DNA from 2 places in the Herbaspirillum sp. Her4 genome. Region 1 is predicted to be linked to the other one. Evidence: predicted binding sites of a transcription regulator. Region 1 holds the regulator's gene; the other holds the start of a gene.

Region 1 (5,453 bases):
TCAGCCCTTGATCAGGGTCTGCAGTTCGCCGGACTCGTACATCTCGGTCATGATGTCGGAGCCGCCGACGAATTCACCCTTCACGTACAGCTGAGGAATGGTCGGCCAGTTCGAGTATTCCTTGATGCCCTGGCGCACGTCCGGGCTTTCCAGCACGTTGACGGTGACGATGTTCTCGGCACCGCTGGCCTTCAGCAGCTGGATGGCCTTGCCGGAAAAGCCGCATTGGGGGAACTGTGCAGTGCCCTTCATGAACAGCACCACGGGGTTTTGGGTCACGGTTTCTTTGATCCAGGATTGGACGTCGCTCATGGCTGTGCCTTTAAAAATGGGATTGCCCGACATTATAGGGAAAAGCCGGCGGGCGCGTTGAAATCGCCTGCATGCTGGTGGCCTGTCTGAACGGGCAAAAAATTGCATCGAGGAAATGATTTATATCGTATGCAAATTCTTGTGTCGAAGATGAGGGTGCCGTGAAGACATTCAAGCCGTCCCTTGCATCATCGTCAGCAGCGGCGGTGGAAAAGTTGCTTTACGCAATGATTTATATCTTTTCCACAGGCTTGGCCAGTTCGGCGGCCGCAAATGAAAAAGGGCGCTTGCGCGCCCCTTCCTCATGAAATTCGGCTGGCTTTCTCAGCAGCCTTGCGGCTGCGAGGTGGCTTGCCGAGGGTGTCCTGGCTTATGCCGCTCCGGCCACCGCATCCTCCGGCGTTTCGTCCGGCAGGCGCTTGGCCATGGAGTGATGCTCCTGCAACTTGTCCTTGTGCTTGATGACCTGGCGATCGAGCTTGTCGATCAGCGTGTCAATGGCAGCGTAGAGGTCGTGTGCGATGCTTTCCGCATGTAGATCCTTCCCCTTGATGTGGACGTTGATTTCCGCTTTTTGGCGCTTTTCCTTTTCTGTGAGTTTATCTACGCTCAGGATCACGCTGACGTCGATCACGTTGTCGAAATGGCGCTTGATACGCGAGAGCTTGCTTTGCACGTATTCCCGGATGGCGGGGGTCAGTTCGAGGTGGTGTCCACTGATGGTCAGATTCATACAAGACTCCTATCGTGAAGTCACTGGAGGTTCGTGCAATCGATCCTGCTGCAGCTGTACCACGGGCACGGTCTTCGTGTCGGATGGCGCGGGCATCAGTCGGATGCTTGCCTGAACACAGCAACGGTACTGCAGAAAAACTGAGGAAAAACTCAGAGGGACTTGCGGAGATTGACCGGCGGAATCTTCAACACTTCGCGGTATTTGGCGACTGTGCGTCGCGCGACCACCATGCCTTGTTCTGCCAGCATATCCGCAATCTTGCTATCGGATAATGGGGTCTGCGGGTTCTCGGCTCCTATCAACTGTTTGATCAGCGCCCGTATCGCGGTGGAGGATGCTTCACCTCCGGTTTCAGTCGCGACATGGCTACCGAAGAAGTATTTCAACTCAAACATTCCATGCGGAGTGAGCATGTATTTCTGAGTCGTCACGCGAGAGATGGTGCTCTCGTGTAGACCCAGTGTATCAGCAATTTCACGCAGCACAAGGGGGCGCATGGCGACTGCCCCATGTGAAAAGAAGTTTCTTTGACGTTCCACAATAGCCTGCGCGACGCGCAAAATTGTATCGAAACGTTGCCGCATGTTCTTGATGAGCCACTTGGCTTCCTGCAACTGCGACGACAGCGAACCTTCTCCCTTGGCTTGCTTCAATGCACTGGCATACATCGCATTGACGCGCAGCTTGGGCATGACCTCATGGTTGAGCATGACCTGCCAGCCGTTCTTTGTCTGCTTGACAATCACGTCCGGCACCACATAGTCCGAGGCATCACGCGCGAATTCCGCACCCGGATGCGGACGGCACTGGCGGATCACGGCCTGCGCTTCACGCAGGTCTTCGTCATCGCAATCCAGTGCCTTCTTGATCTTGTTGAAATCGCGTTGTGCAAACAGCGGCAGGTAATCCTCCACGATCCTCAAGGCCAGCTTGCGCGTCACGAAGGGAATCTTGGGCAGGCGGCGGATCTGCAGGGCCAGGCATTCGCCGGCACTGCGCGCACCGACACCCGCCGGGTCCAGGCTCTGCAGCAGCTTGAGCGAAATCGACAGCTCTTCCATGTCGATGCCCAGCTCTTCGGGCAGGCGCGCGTGGATGTCTTCCAGCGGCTCTTCCAGATAGCCGCTCTCGTCGAGCGCATCGGTGAGCAGTTCCAGCAGCGCACGATCACGCAGGGTGCGTGCGGTCACGCGGATCTGTTCCAGCAGGTGTTCGCGCAGGGTCAGTTCGTGCGCTTCGAGTTGTGGACGGGCATCGTCATCGTCTGGCGACTTGCCGCTGCGCGCGACGTCGTCGAAGCTCCAGTCGGCATCCCCCGTGACACCGGCTTCCGGCGCGTTGTCCTGGTAGTCGAAGCTGGAATCGCCATCGCTGGCGGCCGGGGCCGCTTCGCCGCTGCCTTCGTGACTGGTTTCGGCAACGCCGCTGGAGGGCGAACTGGAGACCGCGCCATCGGCCAGCAGACGTACCGAATTGTCGAGCGCGTCGTCGAGGCGTTCCAGCAGGGGATTGTCGGAGAGGATCTGTTCCAGTTCCTGGTGCAGTTCCAGCGTCGACAGTTGCAACAGTCTGATCGACTGCTGCAGTTGCGGCGTCAATGCGAGGTGCTGCGAGGTACGTAACTGGAGCGACTGTTTCATCTGTCTTTCTGAAAGCGGCGTGGCCCGCTGGTTGCTCTGCCGGTCGTTGCGTATTGCGTATTACGTGATGCGCACTCTGTATTTCTTCAAGCGTATCGGGCAAGCCGACTGCACCGCTTACATGCGGAAATGCTCGCCCAGATACACGCGGCGCACCGACTCGTTGGCGATGATCTCTTCCGGATTGCCGCTGGCCAGCACCGTGCCCTGGTTGATGATGTAGGCGCGATCACAGATGCCCAGCGTTTCGCGCACGTTGTGGTCGGTGATCAGCACGCCGATGCCGCGTTCCTTCAGGAAGCGCACGATGCGCTGAATCTCGATCACGGCAATCGGGTCGATACCGGCGAACGGTTCATCCAGCAGCACGAAGCGCGGATCGGTGGCCAGTGCGCGGGCGATCTCGACGCGCCGGCGTTCACCGCCCGAGAGCGACAGCGCCTGGCTTTCGCGCAGCTTCTCGATCTGCAATTCGTGCAGCAGGTTGTTGAGGCGGCCTTCGATTTCATCGCGCGAGAGCGGCTTGCCCTCTTCCCGGCGCAGTTCCAGCACGGCGCGGATATTGTCTTCCACCGTCAGCTTGCGGAATACCGAGGCTTCCTGCGGCAGGTAGGACAAGCCCATGGTGGCACGCTTGTGGATCGGCATGCGCGAAATGGACGCGCCATCGAGGTCGATCTCGCCACCATCGGAAGGCACCAGTCCCACGATCATGTAGAACGAGGTGGTCTTGCCGGCCCCATTGGGGCCGAGCAGGCCGACCACCTCGCCGCTGCGCAATTCCATCGAGACATCGCGCACTACCTGGCGCGCGCCATAACTTTTCTTCAGGCCGCGAACGACCAGCGAGCTGACTGCCATCGTTACTGATCCTTTCCGCTGTCGCGACGCGTTGCAGGCTGCGCGGCGTTGTTCTTGCCCGCGGGCTGGGCCGACGGGGTGGCCGGCGCGGTGCTGCCTGCCGGCGGCGGATTCTTGGGCTGGATCACCGCAGTGATGCGGCCTGCGCCCGGCTTGCTCTCGCCGGTGGCGGTGTTGTTCACGGAATAGAATTCGGCGCGGCTGTCGTAGGAGATGAATTCGCCGTTGACTTCATCGGTGATGCGATCGCCGTCCATGCGCTGGATGTGCGCGCGCTGGAACAGCTTGGAGATTTCGGTCTGCTCCGAATACTCGATGCGCTCGGCCTGGCCTTCGATCCACAGGTTGGGACCGCCGTCACGCTTCTGGCGGAAGTTGGCCAGCGCGCCCGGGGCCGCATACAGCACCGCATTTTCATAACCGTACTGGTCGGTCGTCAATACCACGCGGCCGGCCTTGATGATCAGCGTGCCGCGGGTCATGACCACGTTGCCGGTAAAGGTCTTCACCTGGCGCACGTCATCGTAGACCATCTGGTCTGCCTCGATGTTGGTCGGCTTGGTGGAGTCCGCCTTCTCGGCGTTGGCCACGCCGCACACGGCAGCCAGCATCAGCATCGGCAGTAAGAATGAGCGTTTCATTGGGTTCCTGTCTGATCGGTTCTTGGCGTTTTTATCCCGGAGTCATCCGGCTTAGCGTTTCTTCGGAGTGGGCTCGTAATAGCCGCGGACATTGCCGAACAGCTGCACCACCTGGGTCGCATTGTTGGCCACCATGCCCACGCCGTTCAGGCGCGTGGTGCCCATGGTCATGGCCACCGGCTTGTCGGTCTTGACGATTTCATCGTCAGGCAACAGCAGCAGGTATTCCGAGACCAGGTGCATCTGCTCGCGGCCCTTGTAGGGCGCGCGGATGGCATTGGCGTTGCCGTACATGTGGATCTGTGTCTGGTCGTCGGTGACGCGCGCGGTATCCGAGTAGAGCTCCATCGGTGCCTGGTTCTGGTCCAGGTTGTGCACCACCGGCTTGGTGATCTCGAAGGAGTCATCCGTGGGGTAGTGCACCATCTTCGTTCCCGCAACGTCATAGCGCGGCAGACCGGTCGGGCCCATGCGCACGTAGTTGAAGTTTTCCAGGTAGTAGTCGGGTTTGCCGCGCGGGCGCTGCGCCGGTTGCTGGTCGCCCGCAGCCCGCATGGCCTGCATCACCCAGAAGCTGCCCAGGGCGCCGGCGATCAGGATCACCAGGATCACCGCCAGGCGGATGCGCTCGGCGTTGCGTTCTCCGCTGCGCCCGCTCATGCCAGGTACGGCGCGAGGGCCGCCTCGTAGTTGCCTTGTGCTGCCAGCACCAGGTCGCAGATCTCGCGCACGGCACCATGGCCGCCGCTGGCCTGGGTCACGTAGTCGCTGCGCGACTTCACCTCGCGATGGCCGTTGGCCACGCAGGCCTTGAATCCGACGCGGGTCAGTACCGGCAGGTCGATGATGTCGTCGCCCAGGTAGCCGCAATCCTGCGGCGTCAACTGCACCTGCAGCAGCAGCTGTTCGAAGGCCTGGCGCTTGTCGTGGATGCCCTGGAATACATGGGCGATGCCGAGATCGCGCGCACGGCGCAGCACATAGGGCGACTGGCGCGCGGTGATGATGGCGGCAGCGGTGCCGTATTGCTGCATCATCTTGATGCCGTGGCCATCGAGCGCGTTGAAGCGCTTGAAGGCCTCGCCATCCTCGCCGTAGAACAGGCCGCCATCGGTGAGCACGCCATCCACGTCGAAGATCATCAGGCGGATCGCCGCCGCCTTGGCGAGCGCGGCAGCGGGCAGGGTGCTGGCGAAGGCTGGCGCGTTCATCAGATCACCTTGGCGCGAGTGAGATCGTGGATGTGCAGCGCGCCCGTGAGCA
Region 2 (5,453 bases), 2.6 Mb from region 1:
TGGGGCCGATGATGGGCAGCAGGCGGCCCAGGGCCGGGGCCTTGCGCGGCGCTTTGGGCGCTGGCGCAGCGGTGGACGCCGGGGCGGCGGGCTTGGGCGCCACGGTCACGGCAGAAGCGATGGTCTCGTTCATGATGGCCTCAGCCCTTGTAGATCAGGTTGTCGACCACGATGCGTTGCGAGAACACGCCCTTCTCGACGAACAGGTCGTAGAACTTCTGGAAGTAGGCCAGGTCGCTGGGCTTGAATTCGTTGTAGAGCATGTAGGCTGCCAGCGGCACTTCATTGGTGAGCGAACCTTCGATGGCGGTATAGCCCTTCAGGTAGGTGCGGGCCTGGTCCGGATTGCTGCGCACCAGCTCGATGCCGCGCGCATAGGCGGCGATGTACTTGCGCGCCAGTTCCGGATTCTTCTTGATGAATTCGGTGGTCAGCGCAGCAGCGCCACCGTGCCAGGGAGCCATCGGATCGCCCAGGATGTACTTGGCGATTACGCCTGCTTCCAGCACGCGGGTGGTGTTGTTCATGCGGCCCACGGTGCCGGTCGGTTCCAGCGTGTAGGCGGCATCGACCTGGCCGGCCGCCAGCGAAGCGACGTGCTGGCCGATGGGCAGTTCAACTACGGTTGCGCCAGTGGCACCGGCGCGTTCGAGTACCGTCTTGGCCAGGGTCACGTTCTGGATGCCAGGGCCGGAAGCGACCTTCTTGCCCTTGAGGTCGGCGATCGATTTGACTGGGCTGTCCTTGGGCACCAGGAATTCATCCAGAACGTATTTGGCATTGCTGGGATTGGTGGCGAAGATCTTGAACAGGCCCGGCTGGGCGATCTCGCCGATGGCCAGGTTGCCGGCCCCGGTGCCATTGGCCGAGCCATCGGCGCGGCCTGCCAGCATGGCTTCCATCACCTGCTGGGCGCCGGCGAATTTGAGGACTTGCACTTCCAGTCCGGCCTGCTTGAAGTAACCCGCTTCCACGGCGGCGTAGAAGGGCAGCCCGGCGGCCACCGGCCAGTAGCCGATGCGGATGGGCACCGTCTGCGCGCGGAGAATGGCCGGCGCACCCGCGATGGCGGCGGTGGCGGCGACGGCACCTGCCTTGGCGATGAAGCTGCGGCGGTTGGCATCGTGGACAGCGGTGGGGTTGTTCTTTTTCATGAGCAGCTCCGTGGTGAGGGTGTCAGTTCAGCGAATGGAGGTAGTTGACCCAGCCGCCGTGGTGGGTGATGTCGGTCGCGCCGGCAATGCCGGCCGGCTCGCAGATGAAGCCCTTGACGCTGCTGCCGTCGGCCAGCTCCACCGTGCCGATGCCCAGCGGGGCCGGGATGGCGGCGACGAAGCCGCCGAACTGGCGCAGCGGCATTTCCCACACTTCCACTGCGATGGCGGCGCCGGCGCCTTCGGTGCGGGCCAGGCCAGGCTTGGGTGGGGTGGTACCCGCCAGGGCGTAGAGACGATAGTGGGCGGCGGTGCGGGTGACGGCCACGCGGCGCGCACCGGCTTCCAGCAATTGCCAGTTCAGGGGCTGGCCGGCCAGGTGGGCGCCGACCACGCAGACCTTGATGGTGCTTTCATTGAAGGGCAGCGGGGTGGCCGCAATGGCATCGGCTTGCGCCGCGCCGCCCAGTTGCTGCTGCAGGCGTGCACCGGCTTCGGCCAGCAGGTGATCGGCACCGGCCGGGCCGATCAGGGTGACGCCGGCGGGCAGGCCATCGCGCCGCCATACGGCGGGGATGGCCAGGGCCGACATGTCCATCAGGTTGACGAAGTTGGTGTAATGGCCCAGCTGCGCATTGCGCACCACGGGATCGGCCTCGACTTCGGCGATGGTGGGGAAGGTGGTGGTGGTCGGCACCAGCATCAGGTCGCTGCCTTCGAGCAGGTTTTCGGCCTGGCGGCGCAGGTCGGCCAGGCGGTACTGGGCGTTGAAGCTGTCAACGGCATCGTAGTCGTCGGCCTGGGCGGTGATCTGGCGCACCACCGGGTGGATGGCTTCCGGGTTCTCCAGGAAGAAGTCGCCCAGCGCTGCGCGACGCTCGGCCACCCACGGGCCCTGATAGAGCAGCTGCGCGGCCGCGCTGAAGGGGGCGAAGGGGATCTTCGCCAGGCTCACGCCGGGGAGGGCGGCGATTTGCGCCAGGCTGCGTTCCCAGGCTTCCTGGGCGACGCTGTCGCCAAAGAATTCACATTGCTCGGGAATGGCGATGCGATAACCCCGCCGCTTCACGCCCAGCATGGTAGGGCGGCGCGAATAGCCATCCTCGGCATCGAAACCGGATGCGCTGTACAGCACGCGCCAGGCATCGGCCACGTCGTGGGCGAAGATGGAGATGCAATCCAGGGTGCGGCAGGCCGGTACCAGGCCGCGTGCGCTGATGAGGCCCTTGGTCGGTTTCAGGCCGACCAGGTGATTGAAGGCGGCCGGCACGCGGCCCGAGCCGGCCGTATCGGTCCCGAGCGAAAACATGACCTGGCCAAGCGCAACGGCCACCGCCGAACCCGAGCTGGAGCCGCCGGAGACATAGTCCGGCTTGATGGCATTGCGTACCGCGCCGTAGGGGGAGCGCACGCCGACCAGGCCGGTGGCGAACTGGTCCAGGTTGGTCTTGCCCACCAGCAGCGCGCCAGCGGCCTGCAGGCGCTGCACCACGGTGGCACTCTCGCTGGCCAGGCGGCCGAATTCGGGACAAGCCCCGGTGGTGGACATCTCGGCCACGTCGATGTTGTCCTTCACGGCGAAGGGGATGCCGAACAGCGGCATGCTCTCCAGCACGGCTTCGCCCTTGATCTGCAGCATCAGGTCCAGCGCGGCGGCCTGTTGTTTCAGTTGTTTGGACGGCACCCGGCTGATCCAGACTTCATCGCGTCCGGCGCTCTCGATGCGGGCCAGCAGTTCGGCCACCACCTTGCCGGGTGTGCTGCGGCCTTCTCGATAGGCCGCCAGGGTGGCGGCGATGGTGGTCGGGGCGGCCTCGGGGGCAGCTTGCTGCAGGGCATGGGAGGTGGTCATATTGGATATTCAAACTTGAATACAAGATTGAATATCTTTAAGCAGGAGGCGTGCCAGCTCGACCGTCACGCGGCTGAAAAACGGGAAAAGGCTTCACCACGCGGGTTTGCGAGGCGAAGTGCCGTAAGGCAAGTTGTGCGAGGGGAAATGAAGAGTTTTGTCAGCGAGACAAAATGGGGAGGCGTGCGCCGAACTTGGACGTCCGTAGCGGCGGCCTGCACGGGAATCAGGCAAATTGATCGTCGATGCCGTGTTGCGTGGCAACAAGGTTGAGACCCGGGCGGCTGCGCGCGTTTCGTCAAACGAGGAGCCCCGGGATACTCAGGCAGATTCGATCACACGCATTTCAATGTGCAGGCCGGCGGCCGTGGCCATGTTCACCAGCGCATCGAGTCCGAACAGGCTGATCTTGCCTCGCATCAGGTCGGAGACACGCGGCTGAGTCACCCCGAAGAGCTTGGCGGCTTGTGCCTGGCTCATTTCCGTGCGGGTGAGGTGGTTCTTGAGTGCCGTCATGAGGACGGAACGCAGCTTCATGTTTTCCGCTTCTTCCGGATTGTCCTCGATGGCATCCCAGATGCTGGAAAATCGTTGCTTGCTCATTGCCCTAACTCCTTCAACAAATCGCGGTAACGCTTTGCGGCCAAGCTGCCTGGAAATCAGCGGTATGAAGCTTTCTTCAAAGCTCTCCCCACACCGCATTCAAGGCGGCCAGCGCCGCCAACCCCGCAGTCTCGGTGCGCAGTACCCGGCTGCCCATGGACAGCATCAGCGCGCCCTGGGCGCAGGCCAGGTCTTCTTCTTCCTCGCTGAAGCCGCCTTCAGGGCCGACCATGACGGTCACGGCCTGCGGCGGATGGTGGCGCGCCCAGCCTGACAGCGGCTCGGTCCCGCGCGGGGAAAGCAGGATGCGGCGATGCAGGTCGCTCTGGGCGATCCAGCGCTTGAAGTCGGTGACTTCACCCAGATGCGGCAGGCGATTGCGGCCGCATTGCTCGGCGGCAGCATGGATGATGCCTTGCCAGTGCGCCTGCTTCTTCTCGGCGCGGTCACCCGAGAGCCGCACCACGCAGCGCTGCGCGGCCAGCGGCTGGAGGGCGGTAGCGCCCAGCTCCACGGCTTTCTCGACGATCCAGTCCATCTTCGACCCTTCAGGCAGGGCCTGGGCCAGGGTCAGCGCATAAGGCAGTTCGGCCTCACGGGGTGAAAAAGTCTTCACTTCGGCGTGGGCGCGCTTCTTTTCGAGGGTGCTCAGGCTGGCGGTGTATTCGCCGCCTTCGCCATTGAACAGGGTCACGGTATCGCCCGGTTGCAGGCGCAGCACCTGGATGTGATGGGCAATCTGCTCGGGCAGGACCAGGGCGGAGCCGATGCCGAGGGGGTGCGGGAAGTAAAAGCGGGGCATGGGGCAGGGTCCTGGAGGAAGAAGATCAAAAAGACATGAAAAAAGTTGTCAGTCCGGTCAGGGGCTGGTCCCGAATTTTAATCCCCCCGGCGCACTCTGGTAAAATACGGGCCCGCGCCGTTACCCGGGCTTCCGGGCCGGCGCATTGGCTTGAACATCCGATTTGTGCGCCTGCGGCGCCCCCCAGTACAGCAAACTCTGACCTCGACATGATTTCCACTCTCCCCACCGACAAGATGGCCAACGCGATCCGCGCGCTGGCGATGGACGCAGTACAAAAAGCCAATTCCGGACACCCGGGCATGCCGATGGGGATGGCCGAGATAGCAGTGGCCCTGTGGGCCAAGCACTATCGCCACAATCCGTCCAACCCGCACTGGGCCAACCGCGACCGATTCGTGCTCTCCAACGGCCACGGCTCCATGCTGCAGTACGCACTGCTGCACCTGACCGGCTACGACCTGTCGATGGACGACATCAAGTCCTTCCGCCAACTGCATTCCAAGACCGCCGGCCACCCGGAAGTGCACATCACCCCGGGCGTGGAAACCACCACCGGTCCGCTGGGCCAGGGCATCACCAATGCAGTCGGCATGGCGCTGGCTGAAAAGCTGCTGGCCGCCGAATTCAACAAGCCCGGCCTGGCCGTGGTCGATCATTACACCTACGCCTTCGTCGGCGACGGCTGCCTGATGGAAGGCATCTCGCATGAAGCCTGCTCGCTGGCAGGCGTGCTGAACCTGTCCAAGCTGATCGTGCTGTATGACGACAATGGCATCTCCATCGACGGCCACGTCGAAGGCTGGTTCAAGGACGACACCCCGAAGCGCTTCGAAGCCTACGGCTGGAACGTCATCCCGGCCGTGGACGGCCACAACGTCGAGGCCGTCAGCGCCGCGATCCACCAGGCCAAGCTGGCCGACAAGCCGACCCTGATCTGCTGCCGTACCGTCATCGGCAAGGGCTCGCCCAACCTGGCCGGTACCGACAAGGTCCACGGCGCCGCCCTGGGTGACAAGGAAATCGCCGCCGTGCGCGAAGC

Evidence for each region. Region 1 encodes sigma-54, which starts transcription at its own class of promoters, with help from an activator protein. Its sites were predicted from a motif close to TGGCANGNAANCTGCTTT; they were not measured.
Region 2: the regulator sigma-54 is predicted to act here: its motif matches at 3,045-3,062, upstream of atzF (allophanate hydrolase).

The regions. Positions count from the first base shown of each region.
Region 1 is NZ_CM176330.1:92,923-98,375, reverse strand. It holds gene grxD (Grx4 family monothiol glutaredoxin) at 1-312, opposite strand; gene ACWFUC_RS00425 (hypothetical protein) at 474-620, shown strand; gene hpf (ribosome hibernation-promoting factor, HPF/YfiA family) at 683-1,045, opposite strand; gene ACWFUC_RS00415 (RNA polymerase factor sigma-54) at 1,198-2,688, opposite strand; gene lptB (LPS export ABC transporter ATP-binding protein) at 2,806-3,549, opposite strand; gene lptA (lipopolysaccharide transport periplasmic protein LptA) at 3,552-4,190, opposite strand; gene lptC (LPS export ABC transporter periplasmic protein LptC) at 4,242-4,850, opposite strand; gene ACWFUC_RS00395 (KdsC family phosphatase) at 4,847-5,401, opposite strand; gene ACWFUC_RS00390 (KpsF/GutQ family sugar-phosphate isomerase) at 5,401-5,453, opposite strand, start outside.
Region 2 is NZ_CM176330.1:2,673,056-2,678,508, forward strand. It holds gene ACWFUC_RS12090 (ABC transporter permease) at 1-133, opposite strand, end outside; gene ACWFUC_RS12095 (ABC transporter substrate-binding protein) at 141-1,154, opposite strand; gene atzF (allophanate hydrolase) at 1,177-3,006, opposite strand; gene ACWFUC_RS12105 (helix-turn-helix domain-containing protein) at 3,328-3,609, opposite strand; gene ACWFUC_RS12110 (16S rRNA (uracil(1498)-N(3))-methyltransferase) at 3,686-4,411, opposite strand; gene tkt (transketolase) at 4,573-5,453, shown strand, end outside.